Regions from separate parts of the Peribacillus sp. S4 genome, predicted to be linked through region 2. Evidence: riboswitches for the same ligand, from Rfam matches in the RefSeq annotation. Region 2 holds a riboswitch; each other region holds the start of a gene.
The links. Region 2 has a riboswitch for S-adenosylmethionine ahead of metK (methionine adenosyltransferase). Riboswitches for the same ligand answer to the same signal wherever they lie in the genome.

Region 1 (4,429 bases), 1.8 Mb from region 2:
ATTTCCGTTCCATTCCGTTCTTCGATCGGGATGGATGTGCCGGATTCGATAGAAAGGTCGAATGTGCTTGATGGTGCGGCCACATAAAAGGGGATACCAAAGTGCTTGGCTAATATGGCCAATCCCAACGTCCCGATTTTATTGGCAGTATCTCCATTTGCCGCAATCCTGTCGGCCCCGACGATAATTCCCTTTATTCCTTTCTGGTGAATCGTATGGGCAGCCATATTATCAGAAATTAAAGTGACGTCAACTCCCGCTTGCATCAATTCCCAAGCCGTCAAACGCGCCCCTTGCAGGACAGGCCTTGTTTCACATGCGTACACTTTTAGCGGAAAGTCCCTTTCTTTAGCCAGGTGGAAGGGAGCCAAGGCTGTGCCATACCGAGCCGTGGCGATTCCGCCAGCGTTGCAATGAGTAAGAATGGAATCTCCTCTATTGAATAGGGATAAACCATGTTCCCCGATTTTCCTGCACATTTCTTCATCTTCAGCAAAGATGGCTTTAGCCTCCGATACAAGTGCTTCCTTGGCAGTTGAAATGCTTTGAGCAGCCTGCAAGGTGTTCTCCATCCTCCTTAACGCCCAAAAAAGGTTGACTGCAGTAGGCCGTGAAGAGGCGAGTTTTTCAATATGCCTCGTTACATTTTTCTTGAATTCCCCTAATTCAGCGGTTGTTTCCTTCTTGGCGCCAAGTGCAACACCAAATGCTGCCGTCAGCCCAATTGCTGGGGCACCGCGAACTTTTAATGACAAAATGCTGTCATATACATCATCAACAGAATGAAGTTCAATAAATTCAGTTATGGAAGGAAGGGCTTGTTGATTTAATAATGTAATATGGGTATCATCCCAATGTACCGAATATGGTAAGGGTGCTAGTGTAGTCATGTGCAGGTCTCCTTTTAAATGGTTGAGTAAGATGGCAGTGTCCGTTGCTTCAACGCTTCAATGACGGCTGGAACATCCAATTCTCCCCGTTTTTTAATTAAAAAAGTACCGATTTCCAATGTTGCCGTTTTGGCTGCGATCCTTGTTTCTTTATCTTCAATGACGTTTAAATCGGCTACATGGGAAAGGCCAATGGTTCGCCGAATCAGTTCGCAGCCGGCAAAGCCGAATGCATCTTTTTTGAATTTTGTCAGTAAATAAGGCAGATAACCCTTCACATGGCGGAATGGACTTTTATTTTGGACCTCCCATAATTTGGTGTAAGTTTCTTCAAAGGCATTCCAAAATTCATGAAGGAGCGTGAAAATCTCTTCCTTTCCAGCGCCATTGCGTGTGACTGCCTGAAAGAGAAGATTGGCGGTGTATTGACCAAGATCAAAACCAACTGGCCCATAAAAAGCGAATTCCGGGTCAATAACCTTTGTTTCAGTTACACTTGCAAATATACTTCCAGTATGTAAATCTCCATGAAGCAAGGCTTCCTGCTCGGTTTCAAAGCTTTGCTTCAGCTTGGCGACCTCAAGTATCACTTCTTGATCATTCCATATTTTTTTGGCGGCATCTTTCAATTCCACCTCGAAATCTCCAGGGAGTTCCTCAAAAAATGGATCCGTGAAAATAAAGACCTCAGTGATTTTGCAGAGTTCGGGATTCGTGAAGTGTCGGGCCACCTCCTTTTTCGAAGAGGGTTCTAAATGATAATCGGATGTATAAAATGCCGTCTTCGCAACATACTCACCAATATGCTGTGAAAGCAATGGATATGAATCGCCATCGATCAATCCTTTTCTAACGATTTTCAAGTGCGATAAATCCTCCATGACTGTGATGGCAAGCTGTTCATCCGAATAGTAGACTTGCGGTACGAATTCGGGGCAATAACTTCTGAAATGAATCAGCGCATTCGCTTCAATGGCTGCCCTTTTCAATGTCAGCGGCCAGCTTTCACCAAGTACCTTGGCATAAGGGACCGCTTGTTTGATTATTAGACCTTTGTTTGTGACCGTGTCTGTAATATGAAAAACATAATTTAAGTTTCCATCGCCGATTTCATTACATTTCAAACTTGCATCCGCATTGACCAACCCAAGTTTTTTTGCAAGGGTTATAGCTGTTTCGTTTGTCAATCTCTTAAAATTTGAATGGTTTTGAGTCATTCTTTTCCCCTCCAGATTCAAAATAAGAATAAAAAAGCCTCTTTCATATAGAAAGAGGCAGAAGTTTTGACTTCGGACCTCTTATCTTCCAGAAAATGAATTCTGGTGGAATTAGCACCGTGCTCTGTGGATTTAATAATCCGGCGGAAGATCCGCCCCATTTCACAATGGTATTACAGTCGGTTGCTGGGCTTCATAGGGCCTTTATCCCTCAGCCTGCTCTTGATAAGAGTAAATGTTTTCTGAAATTTTAATCTTCGGGAAAATAATATCAACTTTTTAAATAGTTTGTCAATGGGTAAATTAATAAAAGTCAGGACGGCGATCCTCGAATACAGGTATTTTGTTACGTGCTTCCGTAACTTTGTTGAAGTCCAAAGTGCCTGTCAATAGTTCGTTTCCTTCTCCGGCTTCACTTATGATATTCCCCCATGGATCAATAATCAAGGAATGGCCCGCAAATATATTATTGACATCCGAACCTGTACGATTAACGGCTACAACATAGGCTTGGTTCTCGATGGCACGGCTTATCAATAAGGCTCTCCAGTGATCGAGTCTCGGCTTTGGCCATTCAGCCGTAACGAATAGAACTTCCGCGCCTTGAACGGTATGGGCTCGCTGCCATTCAGGGAAACGAATGTCATAACAAACGAACCCGGCACATATTTTTTCATCAAGGGTAAATAAACCATCTTTTTCACCTGGCTGCAGGAAATGATGTTCATCCATTAATTGAAATAAGTGAAGCTTATCATATTCTTTAATGAGCTTTCCGTGTTTATCGATGATGATCATGGTGTTATAGATTCCCTTGCTTGTTTTTTTCGCAATGGAACCGCCGATGATGTGAAACTGGTGTTTCTGTGCCTGTGTGTTAAGAAATTCAATCGTTTTTTCTGCCTCTTGATCAGCAATATCATTCAGCCTGGTCAAGTCGTATCCGGTTGTCCAAAGCTCTGGTAATATGACGATATCGGGTTCGGACCGAGCTGCTTTTTCCATCCATTGTTCTGCAACCTGAAAATTGATATCTGGTTGCCCGAAAGCTATATCCATTTGAATACAAGCTATTTTCCACTTCATCGTTTAAACCCCCTACATGTAAAAAATGCTTTACAAGACTACGATAAACATATATCATTTGTGACTAGAATTTCAAGAAATTTCAGAGAAGGTGTATAAATGGTGCAATTCGAAAAATCCGGACTGCTTCAGGACCTGCCCAAGCAGTTTTTTGCTTCACTGGTCGCAAAAGTCAATGCAATCACGGAGCAAGGACATGATGTCATTAATTTAGGCCAGGGAAACCCTGATCAGCCGACGCCGGAACATATCATCAAAAGTTTGCAAACTGCCGCTGAAAAAACGATTAATCATAAATATTCGCCATTCCGGGGACATCAATATTTAAAAGATGCTGCTGCCGTCTTTTATGAACGGGAATACGGTGTCAAGCTGGATCCGAATAGTGAAGTGGCGATTCTCTTCGGGGGAAAGGCAGGTCTTGTCGAACTTCCGCAGTGTTTATTGAATCCAGGTGATACAATCCTTGTTCCAGATCCCGGCTATCCGGATTATCTATCCGGTGTTGTTTTAGCCCAGGCAAAGACCGAACTGATGCCCTTGACAGAAGAAAATGATTTTCTTCCGAAATACGATGACATACATAAAGAAGTTCTTGATAAAGCCAAAATGATGTTCTTGAATTATCCGAATAATCCCACAGGCGCTTCTGCAACTGAAAGTTTCTTTGATGAAACCGTCTCCTTTGCAAAAGAACATTCAATTTGTGTGGTCCATGATTTCGCCTATGGGGCGATCGGATTCGACGGAAAAAAACCGATAAGCTTTCTCCAGGCGGAGGGAGCGAAGGATGTAGGAGTTGAAATATACACTCTATCGAAAACATACAATATGGCAGGGTGGAGAGTCGGCTTCGCAGTGGGCAATAAGAGTGTAATAGAAGCTCTTGAACTATTACAAGACCATCTTTATGTGAGTCTTTTCCCGGCGATACAAGAAGCTGCGGCAAGCGCTTTGCTTGACTCACAGACCTGTGTAGAGCAGTTAGTGCAAATGTACGAGGGGCGAAGGAATGTTTTCATTGAGGGATTGAGGTCCATCGGATGGGAAGTCAAAGCTCCAGCGGCATCGTTTTTTGCCTGGCTCAAGGTACCTGGAGGTTTTACGTCCGAGAGTTTTGCGGACTATTTATTAACGCATGCCCATGTAGCTGTTGCCGCAGGGAATGGGTTCGGTGAATTTGGCGAAGGTTATGTCAGGGTAGGGCTACTGACTTCGGAAGAACGGCTGCAAGAG
Region 2 (4,429 bases):
CCATTTCCACATTCGAAATCCCCCTTTCACTTTTCACTTGTTGTGTACGATCCATGATAGTTGAAATAATATATATAAATTATAACCATATTCGTGATTTTCGACAAAAAAGAAATCTAACAAGTTGTACATTGCTATTATAAATAGCCAAGTGTATTTGCATACGGTATATTAAAATAATACATAAAAACATTCACTTCGGAAAGGAAATGATTGAAAATGATTATTTATCCGTATAAAGGCAAAGAACCTGAAATTGCTGAAAGCGCTTATATTGCTGAAAATGCTGTCGTCACAGGTGATGTCAAAATTGGCGACGAAACATCAATCTGGTTCAATTCCGTCATTCGCGGTGATGTATCCCCAACCATCATCGGAAAAAAAGTCAGTATACAGGATAACAGCGTCCTGCACCAAAGCCCAAATAATCCATTGATCATCGAGGATGAAGTAACCATTGGCCATCAGGTCATATTACATAGCTGTAAAATCCGCAAAGGAGCTTTAATCGGCATGGGATCGATCGTACTTGATGAAGCCGAAATCGGCGAAGGGGCTTTCATAGGTGCCGGCAGTCTCGTTCCCCAAGGCAAATTCATTCCACCGAACATGTTGGCATTCGGACGTCCAGCTAAAGTCATCCGTGAAATCAACGAAGAAGATCGTCAGGATATGGAACGCATCGTACGCGAATACGCCGAAAAAGGCCAATACTATAAAACGGCGGAACGAATAAAGTAATGCACGATCACTTGACTGAAAATTACGAATACGTGAACGCAACTCACGAGTAAATCGCTTTAATTCACGAGTATTGCTCCAAATTCACGAGTAAATTGCTGAAATTCACGAGTATTTGCTCCAAATTCACGAGTAAATCGCTCTAATTCACGAGTATTGCTCCAAACTTACGAATAAATCGCTCTAGCTCACGAGTTTGGCCCTTAAAGTTTAATTTCTTTGGGATTTCTTGAATTATTCCCGCAGACGGCTAAGTTAATCCATAAAAAAGGTGCCCCGTAATAACGGGACACCTTTTTTTATATGAATTACGCTTGTGCTTTTAATGTTTCTGCTTTGTCCGTGCGTTCCCATGGAAGATCGACATCTGTACGGCCGAAGTGTCCGTATGCAGCTGTTTGTTTGTAGATTGGGCGACGAAGGTCAAGCATTTTGATGATACCAGCTGGACGAAGGTCGAAGTTTGCGCGAACTAGGTCAACAAGGACTTCTTCGCTAACTGTACCAGTTCCGAACGTATCAATGGAGATCGATACAGGCTCTGCCACACCAATTGCGTATGCCAATTGAACTTCCGCTTTATCGGCAAGGCCGGCTGCCACGATGTTTTTCGCAACGTAACGTGCAGCGTATGCAGCAGAACGGTCAACTTTAGTAGCATCCTTACCAGAGAATGCACCGCCGCCGTGACGAGCGTATCCGCCGTAAGTATCAACGATGATTTTACGTCCAGTAAGACCAGCATCCCCTTGAGGTCCGCCGATTACGAAACGGCCAGTCGGGTTGATGAAGTACTTAGTATCTGCATCGATCAACTCGGCTGGAACGACAGCTTTGATCACATGTTCTTTTAGATCGGCTTGAATTTGTTCAAGCGTAACTTCTGCATCATGCTGTGTAGAGATGACGATTGTATCTACACGTACAGGACGGTTATTCTCATCATATTCCACGGTTACCTGTGTTTTACCATCAGGGCGTAGGTAAGCAAGAGTTTCATCTTTACGAACTTGGGTCAAGCGGAATGAAAGTTTATGCGCCAATGAAATCGGAAGCGGCATAAGCTCTTCTGTTTCATTACAAGCGAATCCGAACATAAGACCTTGGTCCCCTGCACCGATTGCATCAATTTCTTCATCTGACATGTTTCCTTCACGAGCTTCCAATGCTTTATCGACACCAGCTGCGATATCGGCAGACTGCTCATCAATGGAACTCAAAACGGCACAAGTTTCAGCATCGAAACCGTATTTCGCACGTGTGTAGCCAATTCCTTTAACCGTATCACGAACGATACGCGGGATATCCACGTAAGCGGACGTTGTAATTTCACCAGCAACAAGTACAAGACCTGTAGTTACACTAGTTTCACACGCAACACGTGCATTTGCATCCTTAGCTAGGATAGCATCTAAAATGGAATCTGAAATCTGATCACAAATTTTGTCCGGATGGCCCTCTGTAACAGATTCAGAAGTAAATAGACGTTTCTTTGACATCATATTTCCTCCTTGGAAGTTAGTATGTTGTAGGCATAAGCCTGATTTTTACGGAACTCGTTTCCCTCATTAGTTTCAACTATAGACACAGAATTACTTATAAAAAACACAAAAACCTTCCCTGGCAAATGAGGAAAGGTTTAAAATTCTGTCTTCTATCCTTTCACTCTTATCGTTCAAGGGTTTTTTACCTTGCTCAGGTTAGCACCATCACCACTATTCCTTGAAGACCTTCGCTTTATTTTCGGCGATCGATCTTGGAGTCAAGTTCAATATGGCAGGTTGCTGGGTTTCAAAGGGCCTGTCCCTCCACCAACTCGGGATAAGAGAATCCGTACAATTTAAGATATTATCGTATCTGGCTGGAATTTGTCAATGCTTTTCTAAAAAGAACATTTCCACCCAGAACGGCGTTCATTTGAAAAAACATGTTGATACAACGTCCTAGAGGGGTTTACAACGCAATATACGAATAGAAATGTTGTAAATTGCCATTAATAATAAAGTATTGAATATCGAAAAGGAACGACATCCTGACTTTCCCTTTAGACATATATTGTTTACTTACTTCCTATTTAAATAAATTTTTCCTCATGAAAGTATATGCGATCATCCTGACTCGGTTCCTGCCGGATTAAAATGATTAATGCGGCCAGCTGAAAATAATCACAAATTAAAAGAAATAGTATAGACTAATTAAATGAATGTGTTATACTAATTATAATCTAAAAACTCAAACAAAGGAAGGTACCTCATATATGAATTCTGTAGATGTTTCTAATGAGTTACACCAATTATTAACAGGAAACAATGTGCAAACTCAACTATCAGTTCCTCAATTGGTCGAAAAAGTACTAAGCAGAAATGAAGGCGTTTTAACATCAACCGGCGCGGTAAAAGCTGAAACTGGCAAATATACCGGTCGTTCACCTAAAGATAAATATATCGTGGAAGAAGCATCAGTTAAAGATAAAATCGATTGGGGCCCAGTGAACCGGCCGATTTCCGAAGATGTGTTCAATAAACTATATAATAAAGTAGTTGACTACCTAAAAGCAAAAGAAGAGATTTTTGTTTTTAAAGGTTTCGCTGGTGCAGACGAATCATCACGTCTTCCCATCCGTGTTGTTAATGAATATGCTTGGCATAACCTTTTCGCCCATACTTTGTTCATCCGTCCAAACGAAGAGGAACTGAGAGGTCACGAAGCTGAATTCACGATCGTTTCTGCACCTAACTTCAAAGCGGACCCAGAAGTGGACGGAACTACATCCGAAACGTTCATCATCATTTCTTTTGAACGCCGTACGATCCTGATCGGCGGAACGGAATATGCAGGAGAAATGAAAAAATCGATCTTCTCGATCATGAACTACTTACTTCCAGAGGCTGGAATCCTTCCAATGCATTGCTCTGCCAACGTAGGACGTGAAGGGGACGTCGCTTTATTCTTCGGACTGTCCGGTACGGGCAAAACAACTTTATCAGCAGACACTAGCCGTAAATTGATTGGCGATGACGAGCACGGCTGGTCTTCTAACGGCGTATTCAACATCGAAGGCGGCTGCTATGCAAAAACGATCAACCTTTCACGTGAAAAAGAACCGCAAATTTTCGATGCAATCCGTTTTGGTGCTGTATTGGAAAATGTTGTTGTTGATCCGGATACGCGTGAAGCGAACTATGATGACAGTTCATTGACTGAAAACACTCGTGCTGCTTACCAAATGCAAGCAATCGATAACATCGTGAACCCAAGTATTGCAGGACATCCAAATACAATCATTTTCTTAACGGCTGATGCTTCAGGAGTTCTGCCTCCAATCAGCAAGCTTTCCAAAGAACAGGCAATGTTCCACTTCCTAAGCGGATACACTAGTAAATTGGCTGGTACTGAAAGAGGCGTAACTTCACCGGAAGCTACATTCTCCACTTGCTTCGGTTCACCATTCTTACCGCTTCCAGCTACACGCTATGCTGAGATGCTTGGTGATAAAATTGACGAGCACAATGCAAAGGTATACCTTGTCAACACAGGATGGACTGGCGGTGCATACGGAACTGGAAGCCGTATGAAACTTGCTTACACCCGTGCAATGGTACAAGCGGCGCTTGAAGGTGAATTAGCGAACATCGAAACGATCAAAGATGATATCTTCGGTTTGGATATCCCGCTTCATGTTCCTGGT
Region 3 (4,429 bases), 2.0 Mb from region 2:
AATTTCTCTTTTTACAGTTTTTGCAAAAGGGTTGGTTTACCTGTAATTTTCAGCTGATCTTGCGCGACTTATTTCTAAGTGCCAAGAAATTATTAATTCAATCCTTTCAAATTACTCGAATCTGAATAAAGAGCTCAAAAAGAACAGAAACCGCCAGATTCCTGTTCTTTTTGTTTATAGGTTTCCCGACTACTTACATATTTAATAACAATATTTTTGATAACAAAAAATGCTAGGAGAACGTTACCACGGAAGGTCGCCACTTTCTTGAAATGCCCGCAATATGATGAGGAGCGGTTCTGCAACATCCTCCAATTATATTTGCCCCCGCATGGTGCCAATCTTCAGATTTCACATCGAGCCTATTACATGATTCTGGACCATGCCATGTTTTAGTTTCTGGATTATATGATTCACCGGAATTCGGATAAACGATAATTGGTTTATGCGTGTTTGCACGCAACACCTGTATGGCTTCCGTGATAACTGATACAGGCGCACAGTTGATGCCAATTGCGGCAATTTGCTCACTGTCCCCAAACAATCTGGCACACTCCTCCAGCAATGTGCCGTCACTTATCGCTTTTTCATTTTTCAAAGAAAAGGACAGCCAAGCATAAACTTCTGGATAATCTTTCAATAATGAATGTAATACTTTTGCTTCTTGCAGGGAAGGAATCGTTTCAAATGCTAAAATGTCAGCTCCTGCTTCAATCAAAGCTGATATTCGTGAGCGATGAAATGCCGCCAAAGTTTCATCTGAAACACCATAATTCCCAACATACTCTGAACCATCTGCAAGATAAGCCCCATAAGGTCCAACTGATGCAGCAACCAATGGCTTAGGTCTAATCGTTTGATATTCTTCCTTCCAAAAGTCATCTCTTGCTTTTCTTGCTAGTAAAACCGTTTTCCTGATTAGATCCAATGCCTCTTTTTCTTGTATTCCGCGGAGGGCGAAACCTTCAACTGTTGCTTGATAGCTTGCCGTTATCGCACAGTCAGCACCAGCTCGAAAGTAGTCAGAGTGCACCTGGTAAATCACTTCTGGATTTTCAAGTAATACACGTGCAGACCACAGGGGATCGTCCAAATCACACCCATGACTTTCAAGCTCTGTAGCTAAAGCTCCGTCCAAAATCATAACTGAATGACCTTGTAAAATTGCTTCAATTGGGTTAATTTTATTTTTCATGGTCTACTCCTCTTTTCTTTATGGTTTGTGTCAGATAATAACTTCCATAGCAAAACAAAATAAACGGAATGCCACAATATAGTGCTATTCTTTGTGTAGGATCAAATGCAATTCCTATGCAAGAAGCAAGACATAGCATAAATGAAACGATTGGTACGAATGGATATAATGGTGTATGATAAGCCAAATCATTAACTGAGTTTCCTTCGTTTATATATCGTCTGCGAAATAGAAACTGTGACGCGCTAATACTCATCCAAACTATAACCACGGCTAGTCCAGAAATGGATACAAGCACTATATATACAGTATCCGGCGCAATAATACTCGAGAAAAGTGCTAAAACACCGCCCAGCATACTGAAAAGGACTGCATTCAAGGGAACACCCCGTTTTGTCAATTTTGCAAATATTGGTGAAATAGTTTTCTTATCTGCAAGTGACCAAAGCATCCTAGATGAGGCATATAGTCCTGAGTTCGCAGCGGACAAAATGGCAGTTAATATAACAAAGTTCATAATATCCGCTGCATATGGCACTCCAATTCGTTCTAGAACGGCAACAAAGGGGCTCTCTAATACGCTTGCATCCGAAACAGGCAATAATGCGGATAAAACAACGATGGTACCTACAAAAAAGATAATCAATCTCCATAATGTCATACGGATTGCCTTTGGAATCGTTTTTTCCGGATTCACAGTTTCTCCAGCTGCAACTCCGATCAATTCAGTTCCAGAAAATGCAAAATTCACCGCGAGCATCGTCATTAGAATGGCAAAAGCACCATTTGGAAATAAACCTGCACTTGTAACATTGGAAAATAACGGAGCTGATTGTGCGTTAATCATTGGAATGAAACCTATCATTGCCGCAGCTCCCAGAATAATGAATATTACAATAGCAAATACCTTTATAGACGCAAACCAGAATTCGGATTCAGCAAAAAACTTAACGGTCCACGCATTTAATGCCAAAACCAAAATGGCAAATAGAGCACTCCATATCCAGACACTGATTGATGGAAACCATCGCTGCATCAACAATCCTGCAGCCGTGAATTCCGAACCTAGTGCAACAGTCCAGGTTAGCCAATACAACCAGGCTACTGTATACCCTGTCCCTGGTCCGATGTATTTGGCTGCGTAACTATGAAACGCACCTGTCTCGGGCATATGCACTGATAGTTCACCTAGACATAGCATGACAAGATAAACCACCAATGCACCAATCAGATACGAAAGGATGGTTCCGAACGGACCAGCCTGTTGAATCGTATAACCCGAACTTAAGAATAAACCAGTTCCAATCACCCCGCCAAGCGATAGCATTATTATATGCCGTGCTTGCATTTGCCTTTGAAAATCATGCTTCCTTTTGTTATCCATTCTTACTCTCCTTAATCTTGCATCCAGAAAAAACGAAAACGCACTCTAAAAAAGAGTGCGTTACTGACAAATAAACACGTACGGTCTTATCTATCAAGGTTTCACCCCCTGGAATTAGCACAGTGTCTTTGTAGACCTGTTGCTGAGGTTTCATAGGGCCAGTCCCTCCACCTCTCTGGATAAGAAATTATTTTTTTATAACTGTATCAATCTATGAAAAATTTGTCAAGTTTTGTTTCGGAATGTAAAGACTTCCTTTTAAATGCTAACGATCATGGCGTCTGCGGCATTAATATTAAAAGGTTGCTTATTTTTGGAACAGGCGCTAAGCGTATTATAATGGCAAATAAAACTAACCGGGGTCATTTTGGTCTTAAAAATGGCAACATCTTAAAAGATGTCGCCATTTTTTTCTTTTTCCTTAAGGACGTTCTATTTCAAATAATTCCCCTAGTTTTGTATAAGTATGACCTGCTAATCTTGCTACAGGTTTTAGCCCATTCGGGTCAATACGGCCATTATGGTAAATATCTTGCTCTATATGATAGCAGACTATTTTCCCTATCAGTAAATCACAACCAGGTTCATTCTTGGAACCTGCCAATGGAATCGATTGCTCTAATGTACATTCAAAACGCACCTTCGCTTCTTCCAATCCTGGTACGGATACCCTATCACTAACAGCCAGCGTGAAATTAGTAAGACCCAATTCACTTTCTTCAGATGGGAGTTCCTTGGCCGTTCGATTTGCATCAGCAACATTATTTTCGTCAGTGATATGAACAACGAACTCACCTGTTTGAATTGCATTTCGGGCTGTATCCTTTGAAACTCCTTCTTTCCGTTGAACAGAAATGGAAATCATCGGAGGATTTGAACTGACTATGTTAAAAAAGCTGAACGGCGCTATATTGATTGTACCGGTTTCGGATTGTGTCGTAACCAGCGCTATAGGTCTCGGTATAATACTTCCAGTCAAAAACTTATAATTATCCCGTTCAGTCAGACTTTCAGGGTTAACAGAAATCATCTTCATTCCCCCTCATTCTTATAAAAAGTTCTTTTGAAACCATGAACCTGCTGCATCAACCTCTGAACGTGTCAACTGATGACCATAATTTTCCCATTGAACTTCAACTGTAGCGCCAGCTTGCTGTAAAAGTTGATTAAGCTCTTCAGTTTCTTCTGCCGGGCAAATCGGATCGTTTTTACCTGCAGCAATAAATACAGGTATATCTGAAAGGGGCGGCAAAGCAATCCCTCGTCTTGGAACCATTGGATGATGAAGAATTGCTCCTTGTAAGGCCCCCTCGTAATGGAACAGCAAACTTGCCGCTATATTTGCACCATTGGAATAACCTAATGCCACCACTCTGTCACGGTCGAAGTCATATTTTCCGGACGCTGATTCCAAGAAGTCATAAAGCTCCTTCGTTCGGAAAATCAAATCCTCTTCATCAAAAACCCCTTCAGCTAACCGTCGGAAAAAACGGGGCATTCCATTTTCAAGTACATTTCCCCGTACGCTCAGTACGGACGAACCGGGTGAAACCATTTCGGATAATGGCAAGAGATCTGTTTCCGTTCCTCCAGTGCCATGTAACAGCAGTAGTAACGGAGCTTCTGGATTACTTCCTTTTTGAAAAATATGTTTCATCATTTATCCTCCTCTAGTACTCTCGGCACTGCCGGCAGTAACGTTTTTTCCATAACTTCCCGCTTTTCTTCCAACCATGGCGGCAGCATTAATTTACTGCCCATCGTTTCCTTCGTTTCATCATGAGCAAAGCCAGGTGGATCTGTGGCAACTTCAAAGAGTATGCCTCCATCTTCCCTGAAATAAATCGCAT
Region 4 (4,429 bases), 1.8 Mb from region 2:
CATGGATACCAACAGTGGGTATAAATTTTTGACAGGCTCCACTAAGACGTCCAATGAAACAATCGTTTGGGAAGACGGCCAAACATATCCTTTATTAAAAGTGGAAATCAGCTCGGATACGCACCCTTATTATACAGGAAAGCAGAAGTTTGCTGAAAAAGGCGGACGGGTCGATCGCTTCCTGGATAAATATAATATGAAGAAATGAGAGTTAGGCCATCGGGAAATCGATGGTCTTCTTTTATTGATGGAATAAAAAAGGTGCCCATAAAATATGAGGCACCCACTACTTTAATCATTTTGCAGCAATTGCTTCCCCTTTGGCAATATTGACGAGGGCAGCTTCGAAGTCCTTGATTAAATCGTCCGGATTTTCCAGTCCGACAGAGAGGCGGAGCAAGCTATTCGTAATGCCTCGCTTTTCCCTTTCATCAGCAGGCATGGCCGCATGGGACATTTTGGCCGGGTAGGATAATATGGATTCTACCGCTCCTAGGCTTACGGCAAAAACAGGGAGCTCGACAGTGTTCACGAAGGAACGGAAGATTTCCTCACTTTCCAATTCAAATGAAAGGACCGCCCCTGCTCCGAGTGACTGGCCTTTCTGGATGGCGTGCTGTGGATGATCGGCTAGGCCGGGATAATATACTTTTTTCACCAAGGGCTGCTCCTTTAAGTAGGCTGCAATCTTTTCGGCCCCTTTTTGTGAATGTTCCATTCTAACTGACAAGGTTTTCAAGCCTCTCATTACGAGCCAGGCATCCTGAACACCAAGGACCGCTCCAAAGGAGTTTTGAAGCGAACCGAGTCTTGCCGCCAAATCCGGATCTTTCACGACCGCAAGCCCAGCTACCACATCACTATGTCCGGATAAAAACTTCGTCGCGCTATGAAGGACAACATCAGCGCCCAAATTCAGCGGTTTTTGCAATGCGGGCGTCAAGAATGTATTATCAACAAAACTTAAGGCACCGGCTTTTTTTGCGATATCACATATAGCTTGAATATCGGTCACTTTAAGTAAAGGATTTGAAGGCGTTTCAATGTATATGGCCCTGGTATTTGGCTGAACCGCCGCTTTGACACTTTCAAGGTCCGTCATGTCAACGAAGGTGTGCTCAATATTGAAACGGTTTAAAACGCTTGTGACCATCCTGAACGTTCCGCCATACACATCTTCGGAAATGACGATATGATCCCCGGCAGACAATAGCAGGAAGGCTGTTGAAATGGCAGCCATACCTGATGAAAAGGCAAAGCCGTGAGTGCCTTCCTCAAGTTCGGCAATGATGTCTTCAAGTGCCTCGCGGGTTGGGTTCCCGCTTCTGCTGTAGTCATATTTGCCGAATTGATCGATATTGGATTGATGGAAAGTCGATGCATGCTGGATGGGGACGCTCACACCGCCCGTTGCCGGATCGAATTTATGTTGATTATGAAGTAATTTTGTTTCAAAGCTAAAATCATGATCTGTCATCGTAGTGCCTCCCTTTTTACATGTGCGAATGCTTGCTGCAAGTCACCAATCAAATCGTCGCTATCCTCGATGCCAACGGAGAAGCGGAGCAGTCGATTACAAACACCGTTTGCCGTTCTGACCTCAAGCGGTATATCGGCATGTGTTTGTGTGGCAGGATAGGTGATGAAGCTTTCAACCCCTCCCAGGCTTTCTGCAAAGGAAATTAATGAGAGCGATTGTAAAAATGGGTTGACCGCCGCTTCATCAATGATGCGGAAAGAAATCATGCCGCCTCGGCCCGGATACAATACGTCCGTAACACAATCATGCTCCGATAAGTAATCTACAAGTATCTTGGCATTCTTTTCATGACGCTCCATCCGCAATGCCAGGGTTTTCATTCCGCGCATCAACAGCCATGAATCAAATGGGCTCAAGACAGCTCCAGTGCCATTATGATGGAAGGCAAGTGCATCACATAATTCAGCGCCGCTAGCAACGATCAGTCCGGCGAGCACATCATTATGACCACCGAGATACTTGGTTGCACTGTGGATCACAATATCAGCTCCAAGCAAGATTGGTTGTTGAATAAGAGGCGTGTAAAAAGTGTTATCAACGATTAGCAATAAATTATATCGTTTAGCCAATGCGGCAACGGCGCTAATATCCGTTTGCTGCATAAGAGGGTTAGTGGGAGTTTCGATGAAGATGGCTTTCGTGTGAGGAGTGATGGCTTTTTCGATATCCTCCAAACAACAAGTGTTTACATAGTCACACTGCAATCCCCATTTTTTAAAACCTTGTTCTAACAGCCGATATGTACCGCCATAAAGATCTTCACTGACAATCCACGCATCCCCGGATTTAAAAAGGGCGAGTATAGTGGAGATGGCGGCCATTCCTGAACTGCAGGCATAGCCTTGGTCTCCTTTTTCCAGATCGGCGATGGATCGCTCCAATAGCTGGCGGGTAGGGTTACCTGTCCTTGTGTAGTCGAATCCCGTCGATTGACCGATTCCTTCGTGGCGAAAAGCTGTTGAAAAGTATACCGGCGGATTGACTGTTCCTGTCGCCGTTTCACTGCGATTTCCTAATTGAGCAAGATATGTTTCAGGTTTATACATGGTTTTCACTGCTCCTTTGAGTTAAATAAAATAAAAAAAAGTCTTCTTTAAGAAGAAGACTTTGATTAAGTAGGGACGAGTCATTCTTCTTATCTTCCAAGTTCATAAACTTGTGGAATTAGCACCTTTTCATTGGTTTGAAACAAATGAAGGTTGCTGAGGTGTCATCGGGCCATTCCCTCTACCTCTCTCGATAAGAGTTTAGATTATTCAATTTCTTTTGAATTTACTATATATACAAAACACTGTCAAGGACATTTTGGGGATGATGATGTGTTGGTGTTCATGGCCAGGTCAATTGAAGCCTAGCGGTGCCTACACTTTATGTGTCAAAAAAGAATATCCAAATTTTCATCTAAATATGAATGGCCTAGGATTTTTCAGAAATATGGAAAGGGTCAGCGGGATATTTTTGCTTTAAAATAATAAAGTTTGTACAATGTATGGAGAGAAAGAATAATCCGACATTATTCATTTCATATGCAAAAATTCTTCAATGAATAGTGCAAACTTAGGAGGAGAACACATGGAATACAGAATCGAACGTGATACGATGGGTGAAGTGAAAGTTCCTGCTGATAAATATTGGGGAGCACAAACTGAGAGAAGCCGTAACAATTTCAAAATCGGTAACGAAAAAATGCCGATAGAATTGGTTCGTGCATTTGCATACGTTAAACAAGCTGCTGCAAAGGTGAACTATGATCTTGGCGATCTTTCCGAAGTTAAAAAGAACGCCATCGTCAAGATTTGCGGCGAAATCCTTGAAGGTACGCTTGATGAACATTTCCCGCTTGTAGTTTGGCAAACGGGAAGCGGTACGCAAAGTAATATGAATGTGAATGAAGTGGTCGCTAACAAAGGGAATGAATGGTTAAAAGAAAATGGTGAATCGGAAATCCTTCACCCGAATGATGATGTTAACAAGGCACAAAGCTCAAATGATACTTTCCCGACTGCCATGCATATTGCAGCCTTTATGGAAGTCGCTGAAAAATTGGTTCCTGCCATCAAAGCACTTCGTGATACATTCAATACAAAAGAAAAAGAATTTTGGGATGTCGTGAAAATCGGCCGGACACATCTTCAAGATGCTACACCCTTAACATTAGGACAAGAAATTTCCGGTTGGAAAGCGATGCTCGATAAAGATTTGGCGATGATTGAGGAAAGCAGCCAAAAACTATTGAACCTTGCTCTAGGCGGAACGGCTGTAGGAACCGGAATCAATACAAAGAAAGAATTCCCGGGACTTTCTGCCAAACAAATTGCAGCGGATACAGGATATCCTTTTGTCACATCTGATAATAAGTTCCATGCATTGACTAGCCATAACGAAATCGTCTACGCACACGGTGCTTTGAAAGCATTGGCGGCAGATTTAATGAAAATTGCGAACGATGTCAGATGGCTTGCAAGTGGACCGAGAAGCGGAATCGGAGAAATTGCCATTCCGGAAAACGAGCCGGGCAGCTCCATCATGCCAGGTAAAGTCAATCCGACCCAAAGTGAAGCGCTTACCATGATTGCGACACAAATCGTGGGTAACGATGCTACAATTGGCTTTGCAGCAAGCCAAGGTAACTTTGAATTGAATGTATTCAAACCAGTCATCATCTATAACTTCCTGCAAACGGTCAAATTATTGACGGAAGGCATTCATTCCTTCAACGATAATTGTGCGGTTGGCATCACTGCAAATGAAGATAAGATCAAAGAAAATGTAGAGCGTTCCCTTATGCTGGTAACAGCATTGAACCCGCATATCGGTTATGAAAAAGCAGCCAAGATCGCCAAAACTGCCTTCAAGGACAACTCCACGTTAAAAGAAGCGGCATTGAAA

Region 1: it holds a riboswitch for S-adenosylmethionine, as region 2 does, so the genes downstream of both, mtnK (S-methyl-5-thioribose kinase) here and metK (methionine adenosyltransferase) in region 2, are expected to answer to the same signal.
Region 3: it holds a riboswitch for S-adenosylmethionine, as region 2 does, so the genes downstream of both, mmuP (S-methylmethionine permease) here and metK (methionine adenosyltransferase) in region 2, are expected to answer to the same signal.
Region 4: it holds a riboswitch for S-adenosylmethionine, as region 2 does, so the genes downstream of both, ACJ9PY_RS05610 (methionine biosynthesis PLP-dependent protein) here and metK (methionine adenosyltransferase) in region 2, are expected to answer to the same signal.

What each region holds. Positions count from the first base shown of each region.
Region 1 is NZ_CP175708.1:3,184,386-3,188,814, reverse strand. It holds gene mtnA (S-methyl-5-thioribose-1-phosphate isomerase) at 1-890, opposite strand, end outside; gene mtnK (S-methyl-5-thioribose kinase) at 905-2,107, opposite strand; SAM riboswitch class I at 2,186-2,339, opposite strand; gene ACJ9PY_RS14995 (carbon-nitrogen family hydrolase) at 2,411-3,193, opposite strand; gene ACJ9PY_RS14990 (pyridoxal phosphate-dependent aminotransferase) at 3,293-4,429, shown strand, end outside.
Region 2 is NZ_CP175708.1:4,968,748-4,973,176, forward strand. It holds gene ACJ9PY_RS23730 (alpha/beta hydrolase) at 1-12, opposite strand, end outside; gene ACJ9PY_RS23735 (gamma carbonic anhydrase family protein) at 223-741, shown strand; gene metK (methionine adenosyltransferase) at 1,050-2,243, opposite strand; SAM riboswitch class I at 2,407-2,569, opposite strand; gene pckA (phosphoenolpyruvate carboxykinase (ATP)) at 2,999-4,429, shown strand, end outside.
Region 3 is NZ_CP175708.1:2,974,698-2,979,126, forward strand. It holds gene mmuM (homocysteine S-methyltransferase) at 233-1,195, opposite strand; gene mmuP (S-methylmethionine permease) at 1,185-2,579, opposite strand; SAM riboswitch class I at 2,663-2,765, opposite strand; gene ACJ9PY_RS14065 (flavin reductase family protein) at 3,001-3,609, opposite strand; gene ACJ9PY_RS14070 (alpha/beta hydrolase) at 3,628-4,236, opposite strand; gene ACJ9PY_RS14075 (ring-cleaving dioxygenase) at 4,236-4,429, opposite strand, start outside.
Region 4 is NZ_CP175708.1:1,174,858-1,179,286, forward strand. It holds gene ACJ9PY_RS05600 (type B 50S ribosomal protein L31) at 1-208, shown strand, start outside; gene metC (cystathionine beta-lyase) at 296-1,477, opposite strand; gene ACJ9PY_RS05610 (methionine biosynthesis PLP-dependent protein) at 1,474-2,586, opposite strand; SAM riboswitch class I at 2,673-2,786, opposite strand; gene fumC (class II fumarate hydratase) at 3,113-4,429, shown strand, end outside.